Simiduia agarivorans SA1 = DSM 21679: one gene and its partner. The protein of the gene in region 1 binds, or shares a complex with, the protein of each later gene. Links are inferred from orthologs where the notes say so. Each region holds a gene or a part of one and is shown on either strand. Other genes may lie near its edges. The genes, in order: M5M_RS12665 and M5M_RS11460.

The links.
Region 2: the proteins of M5M_RS12665 (region 1) and M5M_RS11460 are in contact, whole or in part, in a solved structure (PDB 2HI7), measured with the Escherichia coli proteins. The link is inferred for Simiduia agarivorans SA1 = DSM 21679 from one-to-one orthologs.

Annotation. Positions count from the first base shown.
Region 1 is NC_018868.3:2,836,270-2,850,653, reverse strand. The notes cover bases 11,308-14,202. They hold M5M_RS12665 (disulfide bond formation protein B), read left to right. Parts: upstream 11,308-12,455; coding sequence 12,456-12,950; downstream 12,951-14,202. Other genes in these bases: rsd (sigma D regulator), read left to right, coding at 14,049-14,202; M5M_RS12655 (LrgB family protein), read left to right, coding at 13,283-13,975; M5M_RS12660 (CidA/LrgA family protein), read left to right, coding at 12,943-13,293; M5M_RS12670 (flagellar basal body-associated FliL family protein), read right to left, coding at 11,902-12,333; M5M_RS12675 (sulfite exporter TauE/SafE family protein), read right to left, coding at 11,308-11,846. Also shown: M5M_RS12730 (SOS response-associated peptidase family protein), read left to right, coding at 1-58; M5M_RS12725 (VOC family protein), read right to left, coding at 39-422; M5M_RS12720 (sensor histidine kinase), read left to right, coding at 565-1,686; M5M_RS12715 (LytR/AlgR family response regulator transcription factor), read left to right, coding at 1,683-2,489; M5M_RS12710 (efflux RND transporter permease subunit), read left to right, coding at 2,646-5,750; M5M_RS12705 (efflux RND transporter periplasmic adaptor subunit), read left to right, coding at 5,766-6,860; M5M_RS12700 (hypothetical protein), read left to right, coding at 6,938-7,333; gshA (glutamate--cysteine ligase), read left to right, coding at 7,373-8,989; M5M_RS19620 (acyl carrier protein phosphodiesterase), read left to right, coding at 8,986-9,576; M5M_RS12685 (GNAT family N-acetyltransferase), read left to right, coding at 9,586-10,086; M5M_RS12680 (patatin-like phospholipase family protein), read left to right, coding at 10,124-11,062; more of M5M_RS12675, read right to left, coding at 11,073-11,307; more of rsd, read left to right, coding at 14,203-14,384. UniProt on the Escherichia coli protein: Required for disulfide bond formation in some periplasmic proteins such as PhoA or OmpA. Acts by oxidizing the DsbA protein.
Region 2 is NC_018868.3:2,580,293-2,594,554, forward strand. What follows is about bases 5,926-8,698. They hold M5M_RS11460 (thiol:disulfide interchange protein DsbA/DsbL), read right to left. Parts: upstream 7,745-8,698; coding sequence 7,106-7,744; downstream 5,926-7,105. Other genes in these bases: M5M_RS19570 (GGDEF domain-containing protein), read right to left, coding at 5,926-7,008; M5M_RS11465 (c-type cytochrome), read right to left, coding at 7,970-8,620. In the rest of the region: M5M_RS11410 (glutamine synthetase family protein), read left to right, coding at 1-679; M5M_RS11415 (helix-turn-helix domain-containing protein), read left to right, coding at 801-1,343; M5M_RS11420 (VOC family protein), read left to right, coding at 1,352-1,711; M5M_RS11425 (MarR family winged helix-turn-helix transcriptional regulator), read left to right, coding at 1,795-2,217; M5M_RS11430 (alpha/beta hydrolase family protein), read left to right, coding at 2,214-3,080; M5M_RS11435 (hypothetical protein), read right to left, coding at 3,046-3,312; M5M_RS11440 (DUF1272 domain-containing protein), read right to left, coding at 3,318-3,626; M5M_RS11445 (pyridoxamine 5'-phosphate oxidase family protein), read right to left, coding at 3,666-4,223; M5M_RS11450 (SMP-30/gluconolactonase/LRE family protein), read right to left, coding at 4,249-5,133; more of M5M_RS19570, read right to left, coding at 5,230-5,925; yihA (ribosome biogenesis GTP-binding protein YihA/YsxC), read left to right, coding at 8,768-9,424; hemin uptake protein HemP, read left to right, coding at 9,469-9,645; polA (DNA polymerase I), read right to left, coding at 10,268-13,015; M5M_RS11480 (hypothetical protein), read left to right, coding at 13,375-13,629. UniProt on the Escherichia coli protein: Required for disulfide bond formation in some periplasmic proteins such as PhoA or OmpA. Acts by transferring its disulfide bond to other proteins and is reduced in the process. DsbA is reoxidized by DsbB. Required for pilus biogenesis.

The DNA of each region.
Region 1 (14,384 bases):
GGATAAATCCAGCACCAAAAACCCCACTGGGCCCGCGTTTATCCTGCCGGCTGACTGAGGTGGAAAACGTTGAGCTTGTTGCCATCCAGGTCGCGGAAGTAGCCCGCGTAGAATCCCGGCATTGCGCGCGGTCCCGGTGCGCCTTCGTCGGTGGCACCCAACGCCAGGGCCTTGGCGTACACCTGGTCCACGAGATCATTGGAGTCTACCGCCAGCGCCAGCATGGTGCCGTTACCCACTGTGGCGGGCTTGCCATCATAGGGTTTGCAGATACACAGGCCTGGCTGCGCCGGGTCGTTCACCCAGGCGACCATGGCGTCGCTTTCCAGAAACCGCTGGCCGCCCATGAGCGCTAACAGCGCATCATAAAAGGCCACGGCCTGCTCAAAGTTGTTAGTGCCCAAGGTGGCATAACCAATCATGTCCATCTCCCTATGCGAAGTATTGAGCCCCGTTTATAGCACGAAGCCTGCGGTCAACGCCGGAATTTTACGACTAAGGTGCTTCTACTACCGGTATCGCCGCTTATAATGACAAAAAACATTCAGTCCGGTAGTCGTTCCCATGCAACCCCTCCATCAGCAGCCATTGGTTCAGAAGATCCTGAGCCAGCCCAATTACCAGTTCTGGGCACTGAACGTGTTTGGCTGGACCGGCTATGGCTTCTTTGTGGCCCTGTCTGCCATTTTCTGGGACAGGCATTTAGGTCTGCAGGTGGCCTACACCCTGATGAGCGTGTTGAGCGGGATGCTGCTGTCTGTCTGGCTGCGCAGTTATTACAAGCGCATCTGGCCGAAAGACGTCATTGTTCGCGGTATCTATTCGCTATTGGCCGTCATCGCTGCCACGGCGGTGTGGTCGTTCCTGAAAATGGAGGTATTTTTCGCCCTCAATCAGGATATCGATTACAAGCGCTCACTGTTTGAATACCTGGGCTGGTATACCTATTCGTTCTTTATTTTCCTCAGCTGGGCGGCGCTGTATTTCAGCCTCAAGTACTACCGCATGCTCCAGCAGGAGAAGGAAAAAACCCTCAAGGCTCAGGCCATGGCGCACGAGGCCCAGCTGAAAATGCTGCGCTACCAGCTCAACCCGCATTTCCTGTTCAATACCTTGAACGCCATTTCCACCCTGATTCTGGAAAAACAGACCGCAACCGCCAACGGCATGGTCACCGAGTTATCTAAATTCCTGCGCTATTCACTCGACAATAACCCCATGCAGAAGGTCACTCTGGCGCAGGAGGTAGAAACCCTGCAGCTGTATTTGGGTATTGAGAAACTACGTTTCGAAGAGCGCCTGAAAATGGAGTTCACCATCAGCGAATCCGCCCGCAACGCGTTGATTCCCAACCTGCTGATGCAACCCCTGATTGAAAACGCCATCAAATACGCCATCGCCAAAAGCCCCACCGGCGGCACCATATGGCTGGATGCCGATGTCCTGCATAACCAACTCTCCATCCAGCTGAGCGACAATGGCCCGGGCATTACCGATATCCAATCCGCCCTGCGCCCCCGCAGCGAAGGCGAGCACGGCGGCGTAGGCCTGGCCAATACCCGCGAACGCCTGCAGGAGCTCTACGGGCCGGCCCATGGTTTTGAATTGGAAAACATTCACCCGCACGGATTGCGCATTACCATACGCATCCCCTACAGCAGCACGGAAAGGAGTAAGGCCGCATGACCTTGAAAGCACTGATTGTCGATGATGAATCCCTGGGGCGCCGGGGCCTGAAGCTCCGCTTACAGGAAATCGACGGCGTGGAGGTAATCGGCGAGTGCAGTAACGGCAATGAGGCACTGCAGGCCATCCCCGAGCTGCAGCCAGACCTGGTATTTCTCGATATTCAAATGCCCGGCATGGACGGTTTTGATGTGGTCAAAAGCCTGCAGGCCGATGATCTGCCACTGATTATTTTCTGCACGGCATTCGATCACTACGCCGTGGACGCGTTCAAGATCCACGCTGTGGATTATCTGTTGAAGCCGATCGAAGATTCCCGCTTGCGCGAAGCGGTGGAGCGCGCGCAGGAAGTGTATGCGCGTAAGAGCGCTGTCACCGACAAGGCGCAACTGCTGGATGTTATTGGCCGCATCACCCAGAAAGACCCTTCCGAAGTGCAGGAATGGTTATCGGAAGAGGGCAGCAACGGCGCTCAGTATCCGGAAAAAATTGCGGTGAAAGACGGCGGCAATATTACCCTGGTGCCCATTGCCGATATCGATTGGGTGGATGCTGCCGGCGATTACATGTGCCTGCATGTGAATGGCACCATTCACGTGATGCGGGTCACCATGAAGGCGCTGGAGCAGCAACTCAACCCCGCCCTGTTTCAACGCGTGCACCGCTCCACCATTGTGAATATCAAGCGCATTGAAAAGATCAGCTCGCACATTAACGGCGAGTACCACCTGATTCTGAACAGCGGCGATAAGTTGAAAATGAGCCGCTCTTATAAAGAAAAAGTATCAACGTTTCTCCAGTAATCGCTGAATCGTTTCCTTTCATCCCGGCCAGCCTCCGCTGGCCGCACCGGTTTCTCCCGCTGCCTCAAGTCGCCTGAGTTTGGCTGTATGCACCACTAGAATAGGTACATAACTCAACGCCTGTGTCATGTAATCCGGGCAATCCGAGGGGCCAACATGAATCTTACTGCCGCCACGCTGCGCAATCCGCCCGCAGCGATTGTTGCCATTGTTTTTGCCGTCGCCTTCGGGCTGTTCAGTCTGAACAAACTGCCCATCCAGTTGTTTCCCGATATCGAAAGCCCGGTGATCAATATTTCCACCGGTTGGCGCGCTGCCAGTCCGAAGGAAATGGAATCGGAAATTGTCGAACCCATTGAAGAAGTCTTGCAGGGTCTGCCCGGGGTGAAAGAAATGGCCGCCGGTGCCAACGCCGGTTTCGCCTGGATCAATCTCACCTTTGGCATGGACACCGACATGCAGAAAACACTGGTGGACGTGATCTCGCGCATGAACCGGCTCAAGCCGCTGCCACGCGACGCCATGCAACCGGTGATTACACTCGGTGGCTGGGATGGCGGCACACCGGCACTGACCTGGTATTTCCTGCAAGTACTGCCCGAAAACCCGAACAAAGTGGAAGACTATTTCACCTTTGTGGAGGAGGTGATCAGCCCGGCGCTGGAAAGCATTCCCGGCGTGGCGCGCGCCGGCATCGGCAACGGCAACGGTCCCATGGAGGAATTGCAGATCCGCTTTGATCCCTACCGCGCCGCGCAGCTCGGTGTGCAGCTGCCCATGGTGGCGGGGCTGCTGGGGCAATCCAACGATGTATCCGGCGGCTTTGTGGACATAGGCCGGCGTCAGTATACGTTGCGTATGGCCGGACGCTGGGAGCCGGAGCAACTGGGCCAGATGGTGATTGAATGGCGCGACGGTAAACCGATTCTGTTAGGTGATATTGCCGAAGTAAAAGTCAGCCTGCCCGATCGCAATAACCTGGCCACACAAAACGGCAACCCCGCCATCGGCATCCGAATCGATCGCGAAAGCGGCGCCAATGTATTGGCCACGCTCAACGCGGTAAAAGAAAAAATTGACGAACTGCGCGCGGGTCCGCTCAAGGAACGCAACCTCACCATGGTTCAGTCTTTTGATGCGTCGGTGTTTATTTACCGCGCCATCAATCTGGTGACCAGCAATATTTTTCTGGGTGTACTGCTGGCTGTGGGAATTTTGTGGTGGTTTTTGCGCCGCGCCCGCGCCACCCTGATTGTCGCCCTCACCATTCCCATTTCGCTGTTGTCCACGTTCATCATGCTGCAGTTCACCGGCCGCACGCTGAACGTGATTTCACTCGCCGGCCTCGCCTTTGCCGTGGGCATGGTATTGGATGCGGCTATTGTGGTACTGGAAAATGTGGTGCGCTTGCGAGAACAAAAAGCCCAACCCGATGACGCCGCGCGCAAAGGCACGGGCGAAGTGTGGGGCGCGCTGCTGGCCTCCACTGCCACCACCGTGGCAATTTTCCTGCCGGTGGTATTTCTGAAAGATGTGGAAGGCCAACTCTTTTCTGACCTGGCCCTCACCATCACCATTGCGGTAAGCATTTCGCTGCTGGTGGCGGTCACCATTGTGCCACTGTTGGCTTCGCGCTGGCTCAAAGAAGAAGGGTTAACGGATCACAATATCGGCCTCTGGCAACGCATCACCTCCTTGGTCATGCGCATTACCCACACCCCCAAGCAACGCTGGAGCCTGATCGCCGGCCTGATCACAGCCCCCCTGTTAGCCACCTGGTTGCTATTGCCCGAACTGGATTACCTGCCACCGGTGAAGCGCGATGCGGTAGACACCTGGTTCCGGTTTCCGCCCGCCACCAATATCGACACCATCGAGCGCGAAATTGTGGACGTGATCAACCAGCGCATGGCGCCCTACATGAAAGGCGAAAAAGAGCCGGCGCTGAAAAACTACTATGTGTTGGTGTGGCCGGGCGGCGGCACCATGGGCGCGCGCGTGCAGGATCAATCGCGCGTCGACGAGCTGCTGAAAATTGTGCGCGAAGAAATCACCGTCAACCTGCCCGACACCATGGCATTCTCTGCGCAAGGGAATTTATTCGGCGGCTTTGGCGGCGACCGCGCCATTCCCGTGCATATTCAAGCCTCCGATGCCCGCCAACTGGCAGACGTGGCCGAGCAGGCGGTGGGTTGGGTGCGCGAAGCGCTGCCCGAAGCCCAATCGCGGGTAGACCCGGGCACCGCCGATGCGGAGCCGGAATTGCGTTTGCTGCCGAACGATCGCGCCCTGCAGGAGCAGGGCTGGACCCGACGCGATCTGGGCGCGGTGGTGCGCATGCTGGGCAAGGGCCTGTGGGTGGGCGAGCACTTTGATTCGGTCAAACGCATGGACGTAATTCTGCGCGCCCAGGCCTGGGACGACCCGGAAGCCCTGATCAACCTGCCCCTGGCCACACCCACCGGTGGCATGGTGCCGCTGAGTCAGCTGGTCACCCTCGATCGTACCGTGGGCCCGAACCAGATCCGCCGCATCGACCGGCGCCGCACCCTCACGCTGGTGGTGGTACCGCCCGAAACCATGAGTCTGGAAAAGGCCCTGCATGCCCTGCAAACGGACGTGGAGCCGAAAATCCGTGCTGCTCTCCCCAGCGATGGCAACATCCAGTACGGCGGCAGTGCCGATAACCTGAAACAGGCGCTCGGCACCATGGGTGAGAATTTCCTGATTGCCCTGTTGATTCTGTTTCTGCTCATGAGCGTGTTGTTCCGTTCGCCCAAAGACAGCGCGCTGGTACTGCTGGCCATGCCACTGGCCATGGTGGGCGGTGTGCTGGCCATGCAGATCCTGAACCTGATCAACTTCCAGCCGCTGGACCTGCTCACCATGATCGGATTTGTGATCATGCTGGGGCTGGTGGTCAACAACGCCATCCTGCTGGTGCACCAGACCCGCAGCGCCGAGCGCGAGGGCATGAACCGGCATTTAGCGGTAGAGCAAGCGCTGATGCTGCGCCTGCGGCCGATTTTCATGAGCACCCTCACCAGTATTTTCGGCATGTTGCCACTGCTGCTCATGCCCGGTGCGGGCAGTGTGATCTACCGGGGCCTGGCCGCGGTGATTGTGGGCGGCATGTGCGTCTCCACCATTTTCACGCTGGTGTTACTGCCGTGCTTCCTGCGCATGGGCGCCAAAAGCCAACCCAAACTCGCCGATATTCCGCCGCACAGTGAACTGCGCCGGCTGAAATCCGTTGCCTGATAACAGAGGCCCAAGATGAACAGCACAACATTCACCAGATCCCTTGCACTCGGTCTGTTGGCCGGCGCCCTTTACGCCCCGCACCTGTGGGCCCAACCGCCCCAAATGCCGCCCGCGGCCGTGGAAGTGGCCGAAGCCCAAAGCCGCGAAATCGCCCCCACCATCTGGGTGCCCGGCTCGGTTATCAGCCGGCAGGATTCGCGCCTGTCGGCCGAGCTGTCCGGCACCCTCACCTGGGTGGCCGAGGTGGGCGACCGGGTGAAAAAAGGCCAGCCCATCGCGCGCCTGAACGACCGCATCTGGGCCTTACAGGTGGCCGATGACCAGGCCGATGTGGCCCGCCTGCAGTCCAACCTGACGTTTCTGGAAAAACAGGTGGAGCGCAATGAACGGCTGGCGCAAACCAACAGTGCCTCGCGCGCGGAACTGGAGCGGCTCACCATGGAGCGGGAGATGACCCGCCAACAGCTGAAAGCCGCCGAGATCGCTCTCGAACGCAGCCAGTACGACCAGACTCGCGCCCAATTGTCAGCGCCCTTTGATGGCGTGGTGGTGGAACGCTTTGCCCAGCCCGCCGAACACATTGGCGCCGGCCAGGCGGTGTTGCGGCTCACCAATACCCAGGCCCTCGAGGTCTCTGCCCAGGCACCCCTGGACAGCGCCCGCCACCTGCACCCGGACACCCAGGTCGCCATCAGTAACCAGAAACAGACCCAACCCGCGCAGGTGCGGAGCCTGGTGCCGGTGGGCGACGCCCGCTCGCGCATGATGGAGCTGCGCATCACCGTGGACGCCAGTCATTGGCTGATTGGCGAAGCGGTGCGGGTGGAGCTGCCCAACGGCCTGGCCGAAAGCGCCATGACCGTGCCCCGCGACGCACTGGTGCTGCGCGAGCACCAGGTGTATGTATTCAAGATCGGCCCCGATGACAAGGCCGTGAAGGTGCAGGTAAAAACCGGCCACGGCTATGGCAATCGCATCTCAGTGGTGGGCGATCTGGCCGAAGGTGACCTGATTGTGGTGCGCGGCGCCGAGCGGCTGCAGGAAGGCCAGCTGGTGAACATTCTCAAGCAGCACGCCGCCTATGAGGGACTGGCGTCCAACAGCTAAGGGCACCCGCCACCTCAAAACCCCTTCCATTTTCTGCAAATGCCCCCATTATGGGGGGATATGCAGAGGATGTACCTATGAAGAAAGTTTATGTGCTGCAGAATCAGAACAAACTGCTGTTAGCCAAATCCCGCGAATGGGTGGACGCACGCGATCTGCGTAGCCTGTTCCAGACCGAACACAAAGACGAAGCTATCAACCAGAAGGTCGAGGTCAACGCCAAGGACTACACCCAGCGCATTCACCTGCTGGAGGTCAGCCTGAACGAAAAAGGGCTGCCCATCATTCCCGACGAGCACAAACCCGAGCCACTGCCGGATGAGCCCAAGGCGCAGGCGTCTCTGTTGGAAAACACTGCCGACGCTGCCTCTGACGACTCGGTTGCAGACGGCATAGGCGTGGACGACATCGAAGCCGATGAGCGATCCGAAGACATGGTTGAAGAATTGGACGAAGAAGTCGTCGAAGACTAACCCTCAACAGATACCCGCCGGCCGACAAAGGAGTTGCCCGTGAGTCTTTCCCCTACACTGCAGGACAACCTGGCCTGGTTGGCCGAGGGCAACAACCATCTACTGAAAGTGATACTGCGCGGGCTGGAAAAAGAAAGCCTGCGCGTGGGCACCGATGGCAAGCTTGCGCAAACCGATCATCCGGCCGCGCTCGGCGCCACGCTGACCCACCCGCACATCACCACCGATTACAGCGAAGCCTTGCTGGAATTTATTACCCAACCGCACACCAGCGTGGATGCACTGCTGGGTCAGTTGGCCGATATCCACACCTTTACTTACCGACACCTGGGCGATGAAATTCTGTGGGGCGCATCCATGCCCTGCATGATAGGTGAAGACAAAGACATTCCTGTGGCCCGCTATGGCAATTCCAATTCCGGCCGGATGAAAACCATTTACCGGGAAGGCCTGGGGCACCGTTATGGTCGCGCCATGCAAACCATTGCCGGTGTGCATTACAACTTTTCGTTTTCCGACGAGCTGATTGCCGCACTGCACGATCGCTCTGGCAGCAAGCTCAGCTTTCAGGATTACAAAACCCAGCGCTATTTTGATCTGATCCGCAATTTCCGTCGCTACTTCTGGCTGCTGGTGTATGTCTATGGCGCCGCACCCGCGGTATGCCGCAGCTTTGTCAAAAACCGTCCGCATCAATTAACGCAGGTGGGCAGCGACGATCACAGTTTGCATTTGCCCCATGCCACCAGCTTGCGCATGGGCAACCTCGGTTATCAGAGTGATGCGCAACAACAATTGATGGTGTGCTACAACAACCTGAACAGCTACCTGAAGACCTTGTGCGGCGCCATCACCAAACCTCACGCCGATTACGAGCGCATTGGTCTGAAAGATGCCGCCGGTGATTACAAACAGTTAAACACCAGCCTGCTGCAAATCGAAAACGAATTTTATTCGACCATTCGACCAAAACGCACCAGCCAACGCGGCGAAACAGCGCTCAATGCATTGCATGCACGCGGCGTTGAGTACATAGAGGTACGCTGCGTGGATCTGAATCCCTACGAGCCACTGGGCGTCACGCGCGAACAATTGCATTTCATGGACGCCTTCCTGCTGTTTTGTTTGCTGGAACAAAGCCCGGAAACCGACCCTGCTGAATACGCCGACATGCGCGAAAACCAGCGTCGCATTGTGGAACAGGGCAGAGATCCGGCGCTCACACTCAGACGCGGTGGCGAAGATATCAGCATGCACGCCTGGGCTGACGAGATCCTGTCGAGCCTGGCCCGCTGTGCCGAGGCGCTGGATAAAGGTGCGGCCCGCAAAAGTTTTACCAAGGCCGTGGCCGATGTGAGCGCACGCATTCACCAACCCGGACAAACACCCGCGGCGCGCTTGATTGCCGATATGCAAAGCCAACAAAAAACATTTTTTCAGTTGGCGCAAGATTTGTCCCGCCAGCACGCCGAGTATTTCAAAGGCCGCAGCCTCACCAAAGATGCAGCGGCTTTGTTTGAGCGGCAAACGCAGGAGTCACTGGCGGCGCAACAGGAATTGGAACAAGCGCAGCAAAAACCGTTTGAACAATTCCTGGCAGACTTTTACGCCCAGTACACCTGCTGCGATAAACCCAAGTTCGACTGCCTGAAGTGAACTACCTGGCCCATCTGGTACTCTCGGGCGAACACCCGGATGTGCGACTGGGCGGATTTCTGGGTGACTGGCTGAAAGGTCCGCTCACCCGCCATCGGGAGCAATGGCGCGAGCCGGTGATTGAAGGCGTGGCACTGCACCGGCAAATCGATGGCTGGATTGATCAACAACCGGAGGTGCGCCAGTCCATTGAGCTGTTGGGCCGCCAATATCGCAGACTGGCGCCGCCGGTGATCGACATCACCTACGATCATTTTCTCGCCCGGCATTTTCAGGCGTATCATCGGCAACCTCTGGATGCGTTTGCCGACGAGATCCTGACCCAACTGGAACAACACCGCGCTGCCATGCCCGCCGGTGCTGCGCGTTTTCTTGCGCGCGCACGCCAATTCCGGCTACTGGAACAATACGCAGACCGCGACACGTTTTTTGATGTAGTCGACAGTCTCCGCCACCGGATTTCCAAACCCGAACTACTCGACGGCATCAGCACGCCGCTCGCTCAGCGCTACCGCGAACTTGAATACAACTTCCATGCGGTCTACCCCAGACTGATAGCATTTGCCGATACGCACAGGCCCCGATAAACTGCCCCCATGACAAACGCCATCGACATAGTGCCAGCCACCGATACGGACCTGGACTACATCCTCACGCAGAATGCTGAGAACGTGCACTACCTTTCGCCGCTCGACGCCGACGCGGTGCGCCGGATTCCCGAGCAGGGCGGCAGTGTGAATATTCTGTGGAACAAAGAACACCGGGTCGGATTTCTGATCAGCTACGGCGCCGACGGCAGTTATGAAAGCGTAAACTACCAATGGTTCCAGCAGCGCCTGAAAGCCTTCCGTTATGTGGACCGCATTGTCATAGACCAGGCCTATCGCGGGCGCGGTTTTGGCGATAGCTGTTATCGCTCATTGATTGAGCAATGCCGGTGCGAAAAACTCTGCTGGCTGACGGCGGAAATCGATATCGAACCCAGCAACCCGGGTTCGCTGGCGTTTCATCAGAAACACGGCTTTGTGGAAGCCGGCCGGCACTCGGTACAGAATGGCAAGAAACGCGTGTCGTTACAGCTACTGCCTATCGGCTGAACGCGCACACCGATTAACGCTTTAACAGGGAAGGGTTATGGCCAGGTATCGCATTCTCAGTATTGACGGCGGAGGGCTGCGCGGCGTTATCGCGGCACGGCTGCTGAAAAAACTGAACGATGAACCCCGCATCCGCGGCTTTCTGGATCACACCCAACTTTACGCCGGCACCTCCACCGGCGCGTTTATCGCACTCGGGCTCGCCGCTGGCAAAACGCCGCACCAGCTGGAGCAGATTTACCTGCAGGACGGCAAATCCATTTTTGCCGATAACAAATGGGATAATTTTCTCAATATGGGACGCTGGTTTCGCGCCGATTACAAGGCCCGGAATCTGGAAACAGTGTTGGCCCGGGAGTTCGGCGACACAACCCTCGGAGATCTTGCCCACAAGGTGATTGTGCCCACCTTTGATCTGGATAACATTGAAGACATTGAACAGAAGCGCGATTCAGACCGTCACTGGAAAGCGAAGATGTTCCATAACTTTAAGCGCGGCGAACACAACCTGAGCACCAAACTGCGCGACATCGCCCGCTACACCAGCGCCGCGCCCACATTTTTTTCCGCAAAAGACGGGTTTATCGATGGCGGTGTGGTGGCCAATAATCCAGCCATGGTGGCACTGGCGCAAGCCATCTCACGGCACAACGCACCGGAAGAAAAACAACAGCTGGACGACCTGGTGATTTTGTCTGTGGGCACCGGCACCAGTCTGGAATGGGTGGAAGACCGCAATCCCAATTGGGGTTATCTGCGCTGGGCGAAAAAGTTACTGGCGATTTTATTCGAAGGCTCGGAAGGCATTGCCAATTACCAATGCCAACAGTTATTGGGCGATCAGTATCAACGGCTGCAAACCACCTTGCCAAAAGAATACGCCATGGATGATGTGAGCAAATTGCCGCAGTTTCTCGCACTGGCAGAAGCCGTTGACCTGGAGCCCGCTGTCCGTTTCATCCAGACGCGCTGGTAGGTTTCAGCACTCAGATATTGCCGGTGACCATGCCGAGGCCGATCATCAACAAGCACGCGGATACCATCCACTGCACCCACTGCAAAGTCACTTTCTTAACCAATCTGGCACCAATGAACGCGCCAAGGAATGCGGCCAGGGTCGCCAGCGCCACCAGCAGCCAGTTAATGTCGGCAGCGTAGGCGTTCAGGCTGACACCGTATACCAGCATGCGCGCTACATCCACCATCACCGCCAATACTACGCCCGTGGCCACAAACGCTTCTTTGCTGAGGCCGCTTTTGATCAGGAACATGCTACGGAAGGCGCCCTGATGCCCGGACAAACCGCCAAAAAAACCACTCAAGGCGCCACCGAGCGGCAGCCAGCGGCGATCAAATGCCAGCCGACCAAATGCCGGTGTCAGTTCCAGTACCACAAACACCAGGATCACACAGCCGATAATAAAACTGACCGCCTCCACCGAGAACGCCCAACCGCCAAAAGCGTATTCCACAAACCGTTCACCGGCGCTCAATTGCCCCAACCACCAGGCGCCCAGAAAAGCGGTGGCCAGCGCGGGCAGGCCAAACCGGAGCACCGCTTGGCGGTCGGCATGTCTGGCCAGCAAACCCAACTTGAACAGATTGTTGGCCAGGTGCACAACGGCGGTCATGGCCACCGCCAGCTCCACCGAGAAAAACACCGCGATGGCCGGCATCAATAACGTGCCCAGGCCAAAGCCGGAAAACAGCGTGAGTGTGGAAGCCAGAAAGGCTACAAAGGTGACTACGAGGTATTCCATGGGACGTCCGCCGCGTTAAATGCGGCGGAACTATAACGGGAAAGGCATTGAACTGCTAACGCTGTACCACCAGATTATCGAAGAACACATCCACCACGCCCGACTCACTGCCTTCTTCCATTTCGATGACCTGCTGAATGGCCACCAGCGAATCTTTGCGCAACTGTTCCTTGCCTTCCTGGGTATCAATCACCAGTTCTTCCTGCGCACTCAGCAGGCTCACCAGTTTGTCGCGAATGGCCGGCATATGGTGGCGCACCCGCTGAGCACCTTCGATGCTGTGCACCCGCACGGTCATCTCGGCCTTCAGGTATTTCAGCCGGCCGGCGCCGCCGTAATTCACGACAAAAGGCGGCAACAAGGGGATGTACATGGCCTCGGGCTTGGGTGCTGCCTCTTCGTCCTGCGCCTGCGCCGTAGGCACGGCAGCAAACGCCAGCAGCAGGAAAATCGCCAGGGGGGTAATCAACAGAGGTTTGCAGGCCATGGTCATTCCAATAGGTCATCTTGCGGAGAGATCAGCTTACAGCATAGTCGCTCTGAACAGCCTTGTAAGCGCCGGGAATTTGCCCTAACGTGGCCGCCACAAACGTTACGGAATGAAATACCATGCCTTTGCCCGGAATCCGCGCAACCTTTATCTGGGTCGCCCTTGGCTGCCTCGGCCTGATCCTCACCGCCCTTTACATGCAACACATGATGGACATGCACCCGTGCCCGCTGTGCATCACCCAGCGGGTGTTTGTGATACTGGTGGGCCTGGTGGCACTGGTGGCCGCGCTGCACATGCCGGCGCAAACCGGGCGCCGGCTCTACGCCAGCCTCGGTGGACTCTTCGCCATTATTGGCGGCGGAGTGTCCGCCCGCCATGTATGGATTCAGAACCTGCCCGAAGACCAGGTGCCCGCCTGCGGCCCGGGGCTGGAATACATGTTTGAAACATTTCCCATCATGGAAGCGTTGGCGCTGTTGTTCCAGGGCGACGGCAACTGCGCCGACGTGGTGTGGAGTTTCCTCGGATTGAGCATTCCCGCCTGGACCCTGGTGGCCTTTGCCGGCCTGCTCGCCATCAATGTCTGGCAGGGTTTGCGCCGGAGTGCTTAAGGGCCTGGCGGTGCTGGTGCTTTACCTGTTTGCCGGTGAAGCACTCAGCCAGGCACTGCAATGGCGCATCCCGGGCCCGGTGACGGGTATGTTGCTGCTGTTTCTCAGCCTGCAGCTACTGCCGGCCAAGCCGCTTGCCGATACCGCCGAAGTCGCCAGCAAGCCGCTGATCCAGTGGCTGCCGCTTTTTTTTCTCCCCGCCGGCGCCGGCATCTTTTTTCTGCCCGCCGAGGTGATCGCCCAATGGCCCGCCATTCTGGCGGCGATGCTGGTAGGCACGGCTGCGTCCCTGTGGCTGTGCAGCCTGTTGCTCAAACGCCTGGCCAATGCCGATGAGCAGTAACCTGTTCTGGCTCGGTTGCCTGCTACTGACGCTCGCCGCCTACCTGTTGGGCGATCTGTTGTACCAACGCAGTGGCCGCCGGCTCTGGTTGCACCCGCTGGCCACCGGTTCGGCCTGTATCGCGCTGGGCCTTTGGCTCGCAGGTGTTGATTACCCGCAATACCGCCAGGCGTCAGAATTGTTTTATCTCCTGCTGGGGCTCGCAACGGTGGCGCTGGCCGTGCCGTTGCACCGGGAATTGCATCAGCTCAAGGGCCTGGTGATGCCGGTGGCCATCACACTGGTTTTCGGCAGTGCCATCGCCTGTACCACCGCGCTGGTGTCGGCCTGGTTGCTGGGCGCCGATGCCGATCTGCTGCGCGCACTCGCACCCAAGTCTGTCACCACCCCGATTGCCTTGGGGCTGAGCCAGTCCCTCGGCGCCAACGTCAGCGTGACCACCGGTGTGGTGATTTACACCGGCGTGTTCGGCGCCCTGATCGCCAGCCCCGTGTTTCGCTGGGCCGGTTTGGCGGACCCGCGACTACAGGGCATTGTATTGGGTATCAACGCCCACGGCGTCGGTACCGCGCGCGGGTTTGAAATCAGCCCGGTTACGGGCGCCTTTGCCGGCCTGGGCATGGGTTTAACGGGCGCGATCACTGCGCTTTGGCTACCCTATGTGATTCCCTGGTTAATCTGAAAGCGCTTGCCCAGCGCGCGCCATTCACCTACATTGAGCACTCATTTGTCGAATGTGTTAAGGAATTAGCGACATGCTGGAGAATTGCAAATCAGCCAAAGAACGTTGGGGCGGTGTGAGCGAGATTATCGACCGCTGGCTGCAGGAGCGGCAGGATGCCCTGGTTCTCTATTGCAAGCTGTCCGAGCACGATGAGTTCGAACCCGAGCGCCACGGCGACGACGTGCGCAGCCTGTGCCAGTTGCTGGTGGATTACAGCTCCGCCGGCCACTTCGAGGTATACAAGCAACTGGTGGCAGAAGCCAAAGAGTTTGACGATCAGGACGCCATTGCCGAGGCGGCTGAACTCTACAGCGAGATTGACCCCACTACCGACCTCATCCTCGATTTCAACGACAAGTATCAGGAG
Region 2 (14,262 bases), 250 kb from region 1 along the record:
AGCTGTTCGTTACAAGCGCTTGGTAAAAGGCATCGCCAACGCCCACGGGATGATGGCCTGCTTTATGGCCAAGCCGCTGCAAAGCCTTGCCGGCAATGGCATGCACATGCACCTGAGCCTGAATGATGCGGCCGGCAACAACCTCATGGCCGACGAACACCCGGAAGGCACACCGTTATTGCGCCACGCCATTGCCGGCATGGGCAAGTACCTGCCCGATTCGCTCGCCATCTTCTGCCCGCACGCCAACAGCTTCCGCCGTTTTCAGGCCAACTCCTACGCGCCGCTGGCGCCTACCTGGGGCGTGAACAACCGCACCGTGTCGTTCCGCGTACCGGGCGGTCCGGCCGCCAGCCGCCACATTGAGCACCGCATTTGCGGCGCCGATGCCAACCCTTACCTGGCCGCGGCCGCGATTCTGGCAGCGGCTCATTCCGGCATCCGTCAACAGCTCGACCCGGGCCCGGCGGTGACCGGCAACGGCTATGCCGTGGCGTCGGCGCCCCTGCCTACCCAATGGCATACGGCACAGGCAGCCTTTGCCGGTTCCAGTTGGGCAGAGGCTGCTTTCGGCAAAGAATTCTGCCGCATTTTCGCCGCGGTCAAACGCCAGGAGGCGGCCCAATTCGCCGCCGAAGTGGGCCAACAGGATTGGCGCTGGTACCTGTCACAGGTATAGCCACCAACAGGAACCCACTTCTAACCCATTGATTTATAAGTACTGTCGTGTAAATGTCACCTGGTTGGCGTGGTTGTCGCCCCCACGCCGGCCCTAAGGTGATGTCCAACACGGAGGCACTATGTTAATCAGGAAATTGCGACTCAAACGCGGCTGGTCACAAGAACAGCTGGCAGAAATGACCGGACTCTCTACCCGCACCATCCAACGGATCGAGCGTGGGCAGGCGCCGGGGCTGGAATCGCAAAAAGCATTGGCTGCCGTGTTTGAACTGGACCTGGCCGACCTGCAGTCGGCGCTCGGTCTTGAACCGGACACAGTAGAGGACGACACCATGCACAGCTCAGACGCTCACATCCCCGCACCAGAAACCCGCAAGCCGGAAGCCGGAAAGCCACTGGCAGACGACGAGCGCGAGGCGCTGGAGTATGTGCGCGACATCAAGGCGTTTTATTCTAACCTGGCCACCTATGTGTGCGTCATCGGCTTTCTCGCCTTTATTAACCTGATGACCGCACCCAGCCATTTGTGGTTTCTCTGGCCCGCCTTTGGCTGGGGCATCGGCATTGTGATTCACGCATTGAACGTATTTGAAATCACCCACTTTTTTGGCCACGATTGGGAAAAACGCCAGGTGGAAAAGCGCCTGGGCCGCAAACTCTGAGGCGCCCGATGGCACAAACACACCACTCACTCGATTACATGGAATGGCCGGCGGCCGATCTGGCCGCCACCCGGGCCTTTTTTGAACAGGCATTTGGCTGGCGCTTTACCGACTACGGACCAGACTATGTTGCCTTTGATCGCCGCGGTGTCGATGGCGGCTTCTTCCGTGCCGAGGCAAAAAGCCTGACCCAGCACGGCGCTGCTCTGGCCGTGCTCTACAGTGAAAATCTCGAAGCCACTTTGGCCACCGTGGAGCAATGCGGTGGCACAATTTGCAAAGCCATTTTCAGCTTTCCCGGCGGTCGCCGGTTCCATTTTCTGGAACCTTCCGGCAACGAATTTGCCGTCTGGTCGGACAAGGCCTGACCGGCAGCCCATAGCCCATCCCGCACTTGCACCGCCTTTCAATCCCGCATACCATTAGTTCACATACGAACTAATGGATATTTATGGCCTCTGAAAAACGCCTTTTTTTCCTGCTGAGCAAAGCCCATCGCAAGTTGTTCCGGCACCTGGACAGCGCCTGCCAGCAACAACTGGAGGTGACCCTGCCGCAACTGGGTGCACTCCTGTTTATCGGTAAACACCCGGGTTGCCCTCAGAAAGCGGTGGCCGATGCGCTGGATCTGAACAAATCTGCCATCACCGGCCTGCTGTCCCGCATGGAGGCCAACGGTCTGATCGAGCGGCGACTGGATGCCGACGACGCCCGTGTGGTCAAAGTATTTGCCAGTGACCGGGGCGTCCAGAAAGCCCGCACGGCCGACCCGCTTATCAAAGCCCTGAATCAGGAAATAGGACGCGAATTTTCCGAGCAGGAGATGGCCACCATCCTGCGTTTTTTACACTTTATTCTCGATCGATTTGAATGAACCCTTTCCAACAACTTCGGCTCAACACCCAGGCCGGTCACGCGATCACCGCCCGGTTATTTTCGCCCGCCAATCCCGTGCGCAACGCCATCTGCATCATCGCCCCCGCAACCGGCGTTGCCCAATACCACTATGAGGATTTCGCGCACTGGCTCAGTGAGCAGGGCTACCATGTGCTGACGTTTGATTACGAGGGCATGGGGTTATCCGTCAACGGCCATGTAAAACACAGCACCAGTGATATCGTGAGCTGGGCCGATCAGGATTGTCCGGCGGTACTGCATTATGTGCGACAGCATTTTGCTGACACCGCATGCATCTGGATCGGCCACAGTGTCGGCGGCCATCTGCTTGGCATGATGCCTGACACATCGCCCATCACGCGGGCCATCACCATTGCCGCGGGCGTAGGGACCTGGTGGTATAACGCCGCGCCCACCAAGCGCATCGTGTGGTTTTTATGGTATTTCCTGGTCCCGGTTACCGTGCCTTTATTGGGCTATTTTCCCGGCAATAAATTGGGATTGCTGTGTGACATGCCCAAAGGCGTGATCCTGCAATGGCGACGGTGGTGCCTGCAAGAAGACTATTCCGTGGGTTACGAAGGTCGCTGGCTGGCGGACCGCTACGCCGCGGTCAGATTGCCGATTACCGCCATTGAATTCAGCGACGATGAAATGATGTCATCCAAAAGCCTGGACAAACTGCACAGCTTTTTCACTGGCGCGCCTGTCACGCGCATTGTCGCTACACCAGAACACGCTGGCACCCGGCGCATCGGCCATATCGGTTGGTCCAAAAAATCCTTCCGCACACTGTGGGAGAAAATTATTGGTCCGCATATCGGTGCCAAAGATGCCTGATCACCCACCAACAGGCACCGTAAAACAGGTATTGTCCCACCAGCAATAGCAGCAGCTTGGTTGCAAACGGTAACTCTTCGCTGAAAAATCCCAACAAAAACACGCCCGGTTGAGCAAACAGTTGATAGCCGGGCAGGTTCAATTGCCAACTATAGTCCAGACCAAACAACACCAGTGTGACAGCAGAAACCCAGAAGGCAACGGTAGCAACACGGGCGTGGGGCCTGATCAAAAACATCACCGCTTGTCCGGTGCGATGGCTTTGATGGCCTGGGCAAAGTCCGACAGGGTTTCGCGGCTGTAACCGGTGTTAACCCTTACCTCCGAAGCGGGCTGGTATTTCAGGCTCACACCCGGCCGATAGGCGTTGGCCGGCCGCACGGGCCGCAAGGTAAAACCCCCACCGCAATTGGGGCACACATTTTCCAGCACGTTATCCACGCAATGTTTGCAAAAAGTGCATTCGTAACTGCAGATCATCGCCACACCCGAGTCTGGCGGCAAATCACAGTCGCAGCATTCACAATTCGGTTTCAGCACTAACATCTGACTCGCTCTCCTGCGTATCGCCTATCGCACCACCGGTTAATCTGTTAACGATCGCTCGATAATTTCTGTATCAAAGCCGTCCAGACTTTTTTGGTTTTTCTTTTGCCAATAGGTTTGAATTCCCTCAGACCCCTGCCGTTCAGTCCATTGCGCTAATTGAGTGCGGTCTTCAACGTAATCATAAAAAGGCACGGCAGTCCCGCACGAAGATTGCACCTGCTCGATTGATAATACAAACAGTTGGCGCGCGCCCACGCTTGCCGGAAACAGGCCGATCAATTCGCCCCATCCATTGTCGCCCCGGTGCAGCACGGCAGCCTGACCATAAGCGCGCAGGATCAGTGGCGCGCCGGAAAAGGCGCAGAACATAATGGTCATGCGCGGATTTTTCAGCACGTGGGCGGCAGATTCATTGCCGCTGCCAGTCAGATTCAGCCAAACAATTTCATTGGCATTGCGCACCCGCAAACTGTCGCCGCCCTTGGGCGACACATTGACTGTGCCGGTATCGGCAGCGGTGGCAACAAAAAACAATTTTTGCTCTGCAATAAACTGAATTTGCTGTTCTGTTAAAGCACTGTAAGTCTTACCCATTTCTGCGTCCCTGTAGGTAAATTATTTAAAGGTTGGCCTTGCCGAAACGATGTGTCGGCATGCCTTTGACGCCGGGGCAAACAGCAAATACACCGCCGGCGAGCGGTTGTTCGGCGAGCTGTTGCTCCGTTAACGCCCAGCGCGCCGTCGTAATGTAGAGCGTATCCAGATCATCGCCGCCAAAGGCGCACGAGGTGACATTCGACACCGGCAGCGTTATCGCCGACAGTTTTTTACCCCCGGGCGAGAGGCGCGAGAGCTGCCAACCAAAAAAATGGCACAACCAAATACAACCCTCGGCGTCACAGGTCATGCCATCGGGATACCCTTCACCCTCCGGCACGCGGTAAAACACCCGCTTGTGACTCAACCGACCATCGCCCGCCACATCAAACTGATAAATGGTCCGCTCGGTGGTGCTGGTATGGTAAAGGGTTTTACCGTCGGGTGAAAACGTCGGTCCGTTAGAAATACAATAAGGCTCATCCATAATCCGCAGACCACCGTCGGCATCCAGACAATACAACTTGCCGGTGGCCTCGCGTTCGCCATCGTCCATGGTGCCGGCCCAGTAACGACCGGCGGCATCCACTTTACCATCGTTAAAGCGCAGGGCCGGTCGATGGCTTTCGGGTAACACAATCGGTTTGATCGCGCCGTGGTCCGCCTCCAGTACCAGATAGGCGAATCCGGACCGGATGGTAACCACATAGTTGCCCCGGTAATCCTTGGCGATGGACGTTACCTGCTCTGCAATGTGCCAGGTGCGATGAGATTGATCGGCGAGGGATAAACGGTGCAACCGATGCTGCTGGATGTCGACCCAGTAAAGCGCGTTTTCATCGGCCATCCAGCACGGGCCTTCCGCCAGGGTGGCCTTGCCATCCCAGATGCAGCGGGGCTGATTCATAGCATATCCTTAGCATGTGAGCGCAGCCCGGTTGTCGGGCGGCTGAGGCTCACAGCATATAATAGTCTTAATGACTATTAAAAGGCATGCTGCCGCTCATTCCGCCAGCTGACAACAATTCCTGCCAGCGTCTTTGGCATCGTAAAGTTTTTTGTCAGCGCGGGCGAACAAGGTTGAAGGTGAATCGCCCTCAATGATTTCTGCGATGCCGCAGGAAAACGTAATCTGCAATGCCTGATCCTTGAACTTGAACGCCGTGCCGGCCACCGCTTCCCGTATGCGGTCCATTTTCAGTTTGCAATCGGGGCCGGTGGTTTCCGGCATGATCACGACAAATTCCTCGCCGCCGTAGCGGGCCATGAAATCCGTGTCGCGCAATTTTTTGGCAATGGCCTGGCCAATGACTTTCAACACCCGGTCGCCCGCCTGATGGCTGTAGTTGTCGTTGAAGGACTTGAAATGATCGATGTCACATACCGCCATGGACACTGGCCGCTGATAGCGCTTAAAGCGCTCCACTTCATGGTGTACCCGCTCGTTGTAGTGCTCACGATTGGGTAAACCGGTAAGCGCATCGGTGCGTGCTTTGGCTTTTTCGGTTTCCAGTTCCTGTTGGCGCCCGGCCGCTTCTGCCTGCAATTCGGCCACCTGGGTTTGCAGCGCCTGCACTTTTGCCAGCAAGCCCGATTCGGCATTTTGTTGTTTCCGGCGGGCAAGAATATCCCCCAGCGATTCCACTTTGGTTTGCACCAGCGTTTTCAGTTCAGCCACGTCATTCATTGACTGCAACGCCTGCGAGAAGGAACCCACATTCTGTTCAAGACTGGCAATGAAACCGGCCTCGTCCTGTTCGATATCAATCACCGCCTCGCCGGTGAGTTGCAGCAAGGTATTCAGTTTTTCCAACAGGCCCACGAGATAGGTCTGGTAATCGCTTTTGGCATTGACCAGCAGTGCCATCACCAGATCGCGGATGTCTTCCAGGGTGGGCACCAACTCATACCAGTTGAGGCCGCCATCGATACGCAGGCGCGCAGCACTGGCTTTTTCGGCCACCGCGGGCCATGGCGGCTCTATCTGGCGCAGAAAATCGCCCAACACCGTGGAAATCCGGTCACTGATTTTACTGAACGGCGGTTCGTGTAATCCCACATCCTGCGCCGCAATCCAGTGCCCACTCAGACTCTGACGTTGCGCGTGCGCCACGGATGAAAGCGACTCGGGTGCCGGCGCTTCGTCCGGGTCAGGCGCCGCGTTTGTCGGCGCAGGTTCATCGGCGTCAAGCAGTTCAGTTTGGGTGTCGTCGTTGCCGGCAGGTGCTGGGTCCTCGCTGATAGCGGCGGTCGCATCCTCGCGGGTAGCGACTTCGGATTCCGCTTCCGCGTCCGGTTTTTTGCCGCCAAACAAACGGCTCATCAGGCCCGGCTGTTCCGGGGCCGGGCCCGCCGGCTGTAGCTCCGCCAGCGCCTCAAACAGCTTGGCCCAATCGCTGGCGTGTTTTTGCTGCTTGTATAGCTTGGCGATTTTAGTTGCCAGCGCCTTACCATTGGCCAGATGGGGGATTGCGAGCGCGTCGGCTGCCGCCTTAACAGCTTGTTGTTCCCGCTCGCGCTGGAGCGACAGACGCTTTTCGAACTGATTGAGGCTTTCCTTCAACAGCGCCAGCTGGCCGGGCTTACCCCATTCATTGCGCTTGGCCTGCTTCAGCACCACCGCCATGGCACTGGCCAGCTCGGGTTCCAAGCCACCCAGCGCGTCGGCCAGCAAGGCGATGGCCTGCTGATAATCGCCGGTATCCACTTTCCGGCCCTGATCGCGCTCCAACAGTAATTCGCGGTATTTGTCGCGCCAGTAATTGGCGTCTTTTACGGTCACCTGCTGCTCCTTACACACAACCCTGTATCTGAGTGTAGAAGCGCACACAAAAAAAAGGGGGCCAAATGGCCCCCGGGGTCTTGCAAGCGACTGTCGTTTACTGGGCGGCGCGTGCAGCGCGTTCCTTTTCAATCAGGAAGTTGGCCACCTCCAGCATTTCCGGTTGGCCACCAGCATCGCGCGCAGAGATGCGGTACTTGCCTTCCACCACCAGCTCCGGAGTACCGGAAATGCGATAGCTACGGGCGCGGGCATCGGCCTGACGCACCTGACCGGTCACACCAAACGAATTGAACACCTTGTCAAACTTGGCGCCGTCCACACCGTTGGCTTCAAACAGGGCTTTGATTTCCGATTCTGAATCGAGCTTTTGCTTGCGCACATTCAGGGCTTCAAACAAAGGCAGGTTCAGCTGATCTTCTACGCCCAACGCCTTGGCAGCGTAGTAAGCGCGCGCATGCAGCTCCATGGTCTTGTGCCACATGGCCGGCGACTTCACAAACGCCACATCATCGGCCAGGCCGGCAACCCAGGGCTTGAGTGGGGTTTCGAAGTGGTAGCAATGACCGCAGCCGTACCAGAACACTTCGGTCACTTCGATCTTGTCAGGGTTGGCAGTGCGCACCGGGTTGTCCAGAACCTGGTAGTGCTTACCCGCTTGGTATTTCTCACCGCCTGCATCGGCGCAAGCAGCAAGGGACATGATCAGGGCGGCAAAGGCCACTAACAAACGCATAGGAAACTCCATATTGGTTTTTTGCCCGATTATTCGGGTTTGGACAGCTGGCTGCAAGTCTCTGCCGACCAGCTGAGTCAGTTGATCGCCAGTTTACGTCGTTGGCATGAACGAAAGCTGAACCGGTTTAACAATGCCGGCACGGCGAGCGCCATAACGCGGTGCCCAACGCCCGCCAAAAACAAAAAGGCGACCTGAGTCGCCTTTTGGTATCGCGCCTGACGCTTAGGGGTGCAGGCCGGCAATGTAGTTGGCCAGCGCACTGATCTCGGCATCGCTCAGGTGCTGAGCTACCTGACGCATGGTCTGGGTATCACCGTCATTGGTGCGGTTACCGGCGCGGAAGTCTTTCAGCTGCTTCTCGATGTAAGCGGCATGCTGACCACCCAAGCGGGGGTAAGCTGCAGGCTCGTTGCCGGAACCACCGGGGCTGTGGCAACCGGTACAAGCCGGTACCATGGTTTCCATGTTGCCGCCGCGGTAAGTCTTTTCACCCAGCGCCAGGCTGTTGACCTTGACACCGCTGTTGAGCTGCACTTCCAGCGCCTTGTCAGAGCCGGACAGTTGCATGGTTTTGCTGTCGAAGAATGCCGCGATATCGGCCAGCTCTTCATCGGAGAAGGTGGTCAGCATGCCGGTCATTTCGGGAATGTTGCGCGCACCGGACTGAATATCTTTCAACTGCTTGAGCAGGTATTTTTCACCCACGCCGGCCAGTTTGGGGAAGTTGGGCGCCGGGCTGTTGCCGTCTGCGCCATGACATGCACTGCACATGCCCACCAAAGTCTCACCATTTTTGGCATCACCCGCCAAAGCCATTTGCGACAGCGCCACCAGGCCGGCAACAGCAACTACCTGCTTAATCAGCTTGTTCATGCGATTAATCCGTTCGATTTGCTAGTAAGTTAGAATCTGCGTTAGCCGCGCAGTGACTCACGGGCTACAATCACCGCCTTCTTGGGGCGGCTTATGGCTCGGCATTATATACTAACCGCCTGATAACACACTATTTTTGCAGAATTCATGGCAGATCCAATCCACTTTAATAAAGCCCGCTACCTGATGAGCGCCCCCACCCTCGCCCTTTGCCCGCCCGAAACGGGTGTAGAGGTGTGCTTTGCCGGCCGTTCCAATGCCGGCAAATCGTCTGCCATCAATACACTCACCCGCAACGGCAAACTCGCCCGCACCAGTAAAACGCCGGGGCGCACGCAGATGATCAATTTTTTCACCCTGGGTGATCCCGATCTGCGGCTGGTAGACCTGCCCGGCTACGGCTTCGCCAAAGTCCCCCTGGCCATGAAGCGCGAGTGGGATAAGAACATGGGCGAATACCTGCAGGAGCGCCAGAGCCTGGTGGGCATGGTGCTGCTGATGGACGTGCGCCACCCCATGCAGGAATTCGATTCCACCATGATCAACTGGGCCGTGGACGCCGATATGCCGGTACACATACTGCTCACTAAAGCCGACAAACTGAAGCGCGGCCCCGCGCAAAGCACCTTGCTGGCTATTCGCAAGCACCTGAAAGACGCCCAGGTCGATGATCTGGTTTCTGTCCAGCTGTTTTCATCGCTCAAGCGCGACGGTCTGGATCAGCTGAATCAGGTACTGCAGGGCTGGATGCAGGTACCGCCGTCCGACAGCGACCCAAACGCTATTGACAATCATTCTCAATAAGTGACACACTCAGGCCTCATTTGATTGCCTACCGAGAGGTCGCCATGAATACCAGCAGTGAAACCGCCCGCCCCGTCATGGTGCGCAGCCATGCGGGCCACCAGGAACGCATCGCCAGCCAGGAACTGTTGGGCGGCTTAGGGCGAATTGTGATTGAGCATGCCGGTCAGGAATACTTCCTGCGCCAGACCAAAGCCGGCAAGCTGATACTCACCAAGTAAATTCATCGGCCGGTACTGCACCCCCTTGCACACACCGCTGGCCGTTGAAACCAGGGCACCGTCCCAGCCAGGCGGGCTGTCTCTCCCCGCCAGCCAAACCGGTTTTCTCGCTTGATCCCCGTTTTAGCACCACTCAACGTAAATAAATGTGAAGTTTGAAACCATTTGCGGCCGCGCGCGTCTTAACAGTGCTGGTCAGGGTTCCCCAAGCCCGGATCACGAGGTTGGGTACTAGCCCCAAACAAGGCTCGACCTTTTTCACCCCGGTAGCCCAAGGCGCCGGGGTTTTTTATGTGGGCATAACACTCCACCACGAAAGTACCAAGGGGTCAGACCCCTTGGTACTTATGTTGTTGGATGCCATTCCTATGGCCGAATTGGGCGTGGCAGTGTGATTGGGCTGGGTACCTCGAAGAGGATAGGCAGTGAACTGCGGCACGCCAGCTCGCCATCCATGGCTCCTGCTGGCATACAGTCCATCCCTGGACATAAAAAAACCCGCCGGAGGGGCGGGTTAAAAGATTCTTACATCCAAGGAATCCATGGGAGAGCAATACATCACATGTTACTGATTACTCTGACTGGCGGATTGCCGGGAAGTTCAAATTAATTTAAAAAATTTTTAATGGGCCTGGTCCCAGTTGTCGCCCACGCCGGCTTCCACCAACAGGGGCACCTTCAGATCGGCGGCGCGGCTCATGCGTTCGCACAGCTCGCCGGTGAGGGCATCCACCTGATCTTCGGCCACTTCCAGCACCAATTCGTCGTGAACCTGCATGATAATGCGGGCATCGGGCGCGTTCTCACCGCTCAACCACTGGTGCACATCCACCATGGCGCGCTTGATGATATCCGCCGCGCTGCCCTGCATGGGCGCATTGATAGCGGTGCGCTCGGCAGCCTGTTGGCGCATTTTGTTACTGGCGTTGATTTCCGGCAGGTACAGGCGCCGGCCGAACAGGGTTTCCACATAGCCCTGTTCGTGCGCAAGCGCGCGGGTGTTGTCCATGTAGCGGGCCACGCCCGGGTAGCGCTCGAAATAGGTATCGATGTATTGCTGGGCTTCGTTACGGCCCAGATGCAGTTGCTTGGCGAGGCCAAAAGCCGACATGCCGTAAATCAAACCGAAGTTAATCGCCTTGGCGCTGCGGCGCATGTCGGCGGTCACTGAGTCCAGGTCCACACCGAATACTTCGGCCGCCGTGGCCTTGTGCACATCCAACCCCTGAGCGAAGGCATCCAGCAAACCCTTGTCATCGGACAAATGCGCCATGATGCGCAGCTCAATCTGCGAATAGTCCGCCGCCACCAGCTTGTAACCCTTGGGCGCCACAAACGCCTGACGGATGCGCCGGCCTTCTTCGGTGCGTATCGGGATGTTCTGCAGGTTGGGGTCGGTGGAGGACAAGCGCCCGGTGGCCGTCACCGCCTGATGGTAAGAGGTATGAATCCGGCCGGTGCGCGGATTGATCATCTGCGGCAGCTTGTCGGTATAGGTGCTCTTGAGTTTGGCCAGACCGCGGTATTCCATCAGGATGTTTGGCAGCGGGTAGTCCAACGCCAGTTCCTGCAATACTTCTTCCGCCGTTGAGGGTGCCCCCTTGGGGGTCTTCTTAATGACCGGCAAGCCGAGTTTGTCGAACAGGATTTCCCCCAGCTGCTTGGGTGAGGACAAATTAAACGGCTGACCCGCCAGCTCAAACGCCTCGCGCTCGAGGGTTACCAGCCGCTCGCCGAGCTCCACACTCTGCTCACCCAGCCGCTTGGCATCCACCAGCGCACCGGTGCGCTCCACCGCGCTGAGCACCGGCAACAGCGGCAATTCGATGAATTCGAACACAGATTTGAGCGAGGGCGCGGCTTCCAGCTGGGGCCACAGGGCCTGGTGCAGGCGGAAGGTAATATCGGCGTCTTCGGCCGCATAAGGGCCGGCCTGCTCCAGCGCAATCTGATTAAAGGTGAGCTGTTTGGCGCCTTTACCGGCAATATCCTCGAATTTAACCGTGGTTTCGTCCAGATAGAAGCCCGCCAGGCTGTCCATATCGTGCCGGCTGGCCGTGGAGTTGAGTACGTAGCTTTCCAGCATGGTGTCGTAGCCAATGCCGTTGAGCGCTATCTGGTAATTGGCCAGTACCGAGGCGTCATACTTGAGGTTCTGGCCGATCTTCCTGGGCGTCTCGGCTTCCAGCAACGGCTTGAGTTTGGCCAGCACCCAGTTCCGGTCCAGCTGTTCGGGCGCTTCCATATAATCGTGCGCCACCGGCACATAGGCGGCGCGGCCCGGCTCCACCGAAAAAGACACCCCCACAATCTCAGCTTCCATGTAATCGAGACTGGTGGTTTCGGTATCAAACGCAAACGCCGGTTGGGATTCCAGCGTCAGCAACCAGCGTTCGAACGCTGCTTCGGTGGTAATGATTTCGTATTCGCGCGCCAGCGCGCCTTTGGTGTCCGGACCCTCTGCGGCGTGTGAAGACTCACTGACTTCCGCCACCACACCTTCGCCTTCCAGCTCGTTGACCCAGGTTTTGAATTCCATGTCCTGGAACAGCGCGAGCAGGCGCGCTTTATCGGGCTCGCCATTGGCCAGGGCCTGGATCGGCTCGGGCAGGTCGCAATCGAGCTTGATGGTGGCGAGTGCATAGGACATGTAGGCTTTGTCCTTATGCTCCTCCAGTTTGGCTGCCATGGTTTTGGCCCCGCGGAAACTCAGGTCTTTCACCTTGTCGAGATTGGCGTAAATGCTGTCCAGGCTGCCCAGCCCCTGTAACAGACCCAAAGCGGTTTTCTCCCCCACGCCCGGCACGCCGGGGATATTGTCGACCTTGTCGCCCATCAGCGCCAGAAAATCGATGATCAGACTGGGCGGCAGGCCGAACTTGGCTTCCACCCCGGCGGGGTCCATCACCGTGTCGGTCATGGTATTCACGAGCGTCACATGCTCATTCACCAGCTGCGCCATGTCTTTATCGCCGGTGGACACAATCACCGGAATACCCGCCGCCGTGGCCTGCTGGCAATAGGTACCAATCACGTCGTCGGCCTCTACCCCTTCTTCCACCAGCAGCGGCAGTCCCATGGCGCGCACTATGTCGTGGATGGGCTGCACTTGCGGGCGCAGGTCATCGGGCATGGGCGGACGTTGGGCCTTGTAGTCCGGGAACATGTCATCGCGGAAGGTTTTGCCCTTGGCATCAAACACCACCACCACCGGGCTGCCCGGGTAGTCCTTCAACAGGCGCCGGATCATATTAATCACGCCCTTCACCGCGCCCGTGGGCATACCCTTGCTATTGGTGAGTGGCGGCAGGGCGTGGAAGGCGCGGTAGAGATAGGACGAACCATCTACCAGGACAACAGGCGCGGTCATAAAAAATCCAGAGCTGAAAAGTGAAGGCAGCAAGGATACACCAAGCCGGTAACAACCGCGCCCATGGCCCCAGACTGGCGCCTGCGTACCGGGACTTTAGTGTTACCTATACTGTTACCGATGGAAAAACGATCAAAAACCGGAGCGTTTTGTGAAAAAACTCCCAAAAACCGTTGGTTACAAGGGAAACATCAGGTGTTTTTGTCATAATTCTGAAAAAGATCTAGCTTAATCTTTAAACAGTTGTTACCATGCGTAACATCTTGAGGCGGTCACCCACTGCCACCGAATTACCACCCGGTTACAGGCCACCAAGCCCGGTAACCGGATCACTCAAGCCTGATACGGAGGGCCGCATTATGAAAAAGCTTGGTTTTCTGTTGTTAGCACTCACTGCACCCGTTGCATTGGCTAATCCTCAGGCCGGAATCACCACTTCTATCGCCACCGCTGGTGCCGATGTGAGCTGGACTCAGGAACTGGCCGAGAAAAACGCCAACGCAAAGCAGTTGAAGCAGTTAAACAACAATTCCCTGACCATTGGCGACATGGTCAACAAAGATTTGGACGAAAAGATTGCAGCGCGCCTGCGCCTGCAAGCTCAAGTTCAGTAACCGCTCCGGCGGTTGAGCGCGGCGCCCTATTGCTCTGGGGTACCGCGTAGCTCTGGGTCTCTCCCCCATAGCGTCAGATTACATCGCTTATTAGGAAAACTATCCTGGCCGGGCTCTCCAAAACCCCGGCCTTTTTTTTATGTCCACGGATGGACTGGCCAAAAAATGCTCCTGCATTTTTGGCACTTCCGCCATCCATGACGGTCGTATGCCGAAAGGAGCCAGGGAGGGCGACGGTCCGACGTTTCGGTCGGCGCGCTGCAGTTCACTGCCAAAAATCTTTTACGCTACCCAGCACCACCGCCTACCCAATTCGACCATGAGTGAGCCTCTACCAAAGCACCAAGGGGCCAGGCTCGGCCAGAAGCTGCATTTTTGGCACTTCCGCCATCCATGGCGGTGGTCCGACACATCGGCGTATGCCGAAAGGAGCCAAGGAGGGCGACGGCCCGACGTTTCGGTCGGCACGCTGCATTCACTGCCCAACTTTTTTACCAAAGGGTCTGACCCCTTGGTACTTAGTCCGACCGAGTCAGACCCCTTGGTACTTTGGGGTGCCTACCTACCCCCAACGCAATACCCCGCCTAACCCCAAGGCCAAATTGGGCCCGCGGCAACCCCCCGATACACTGA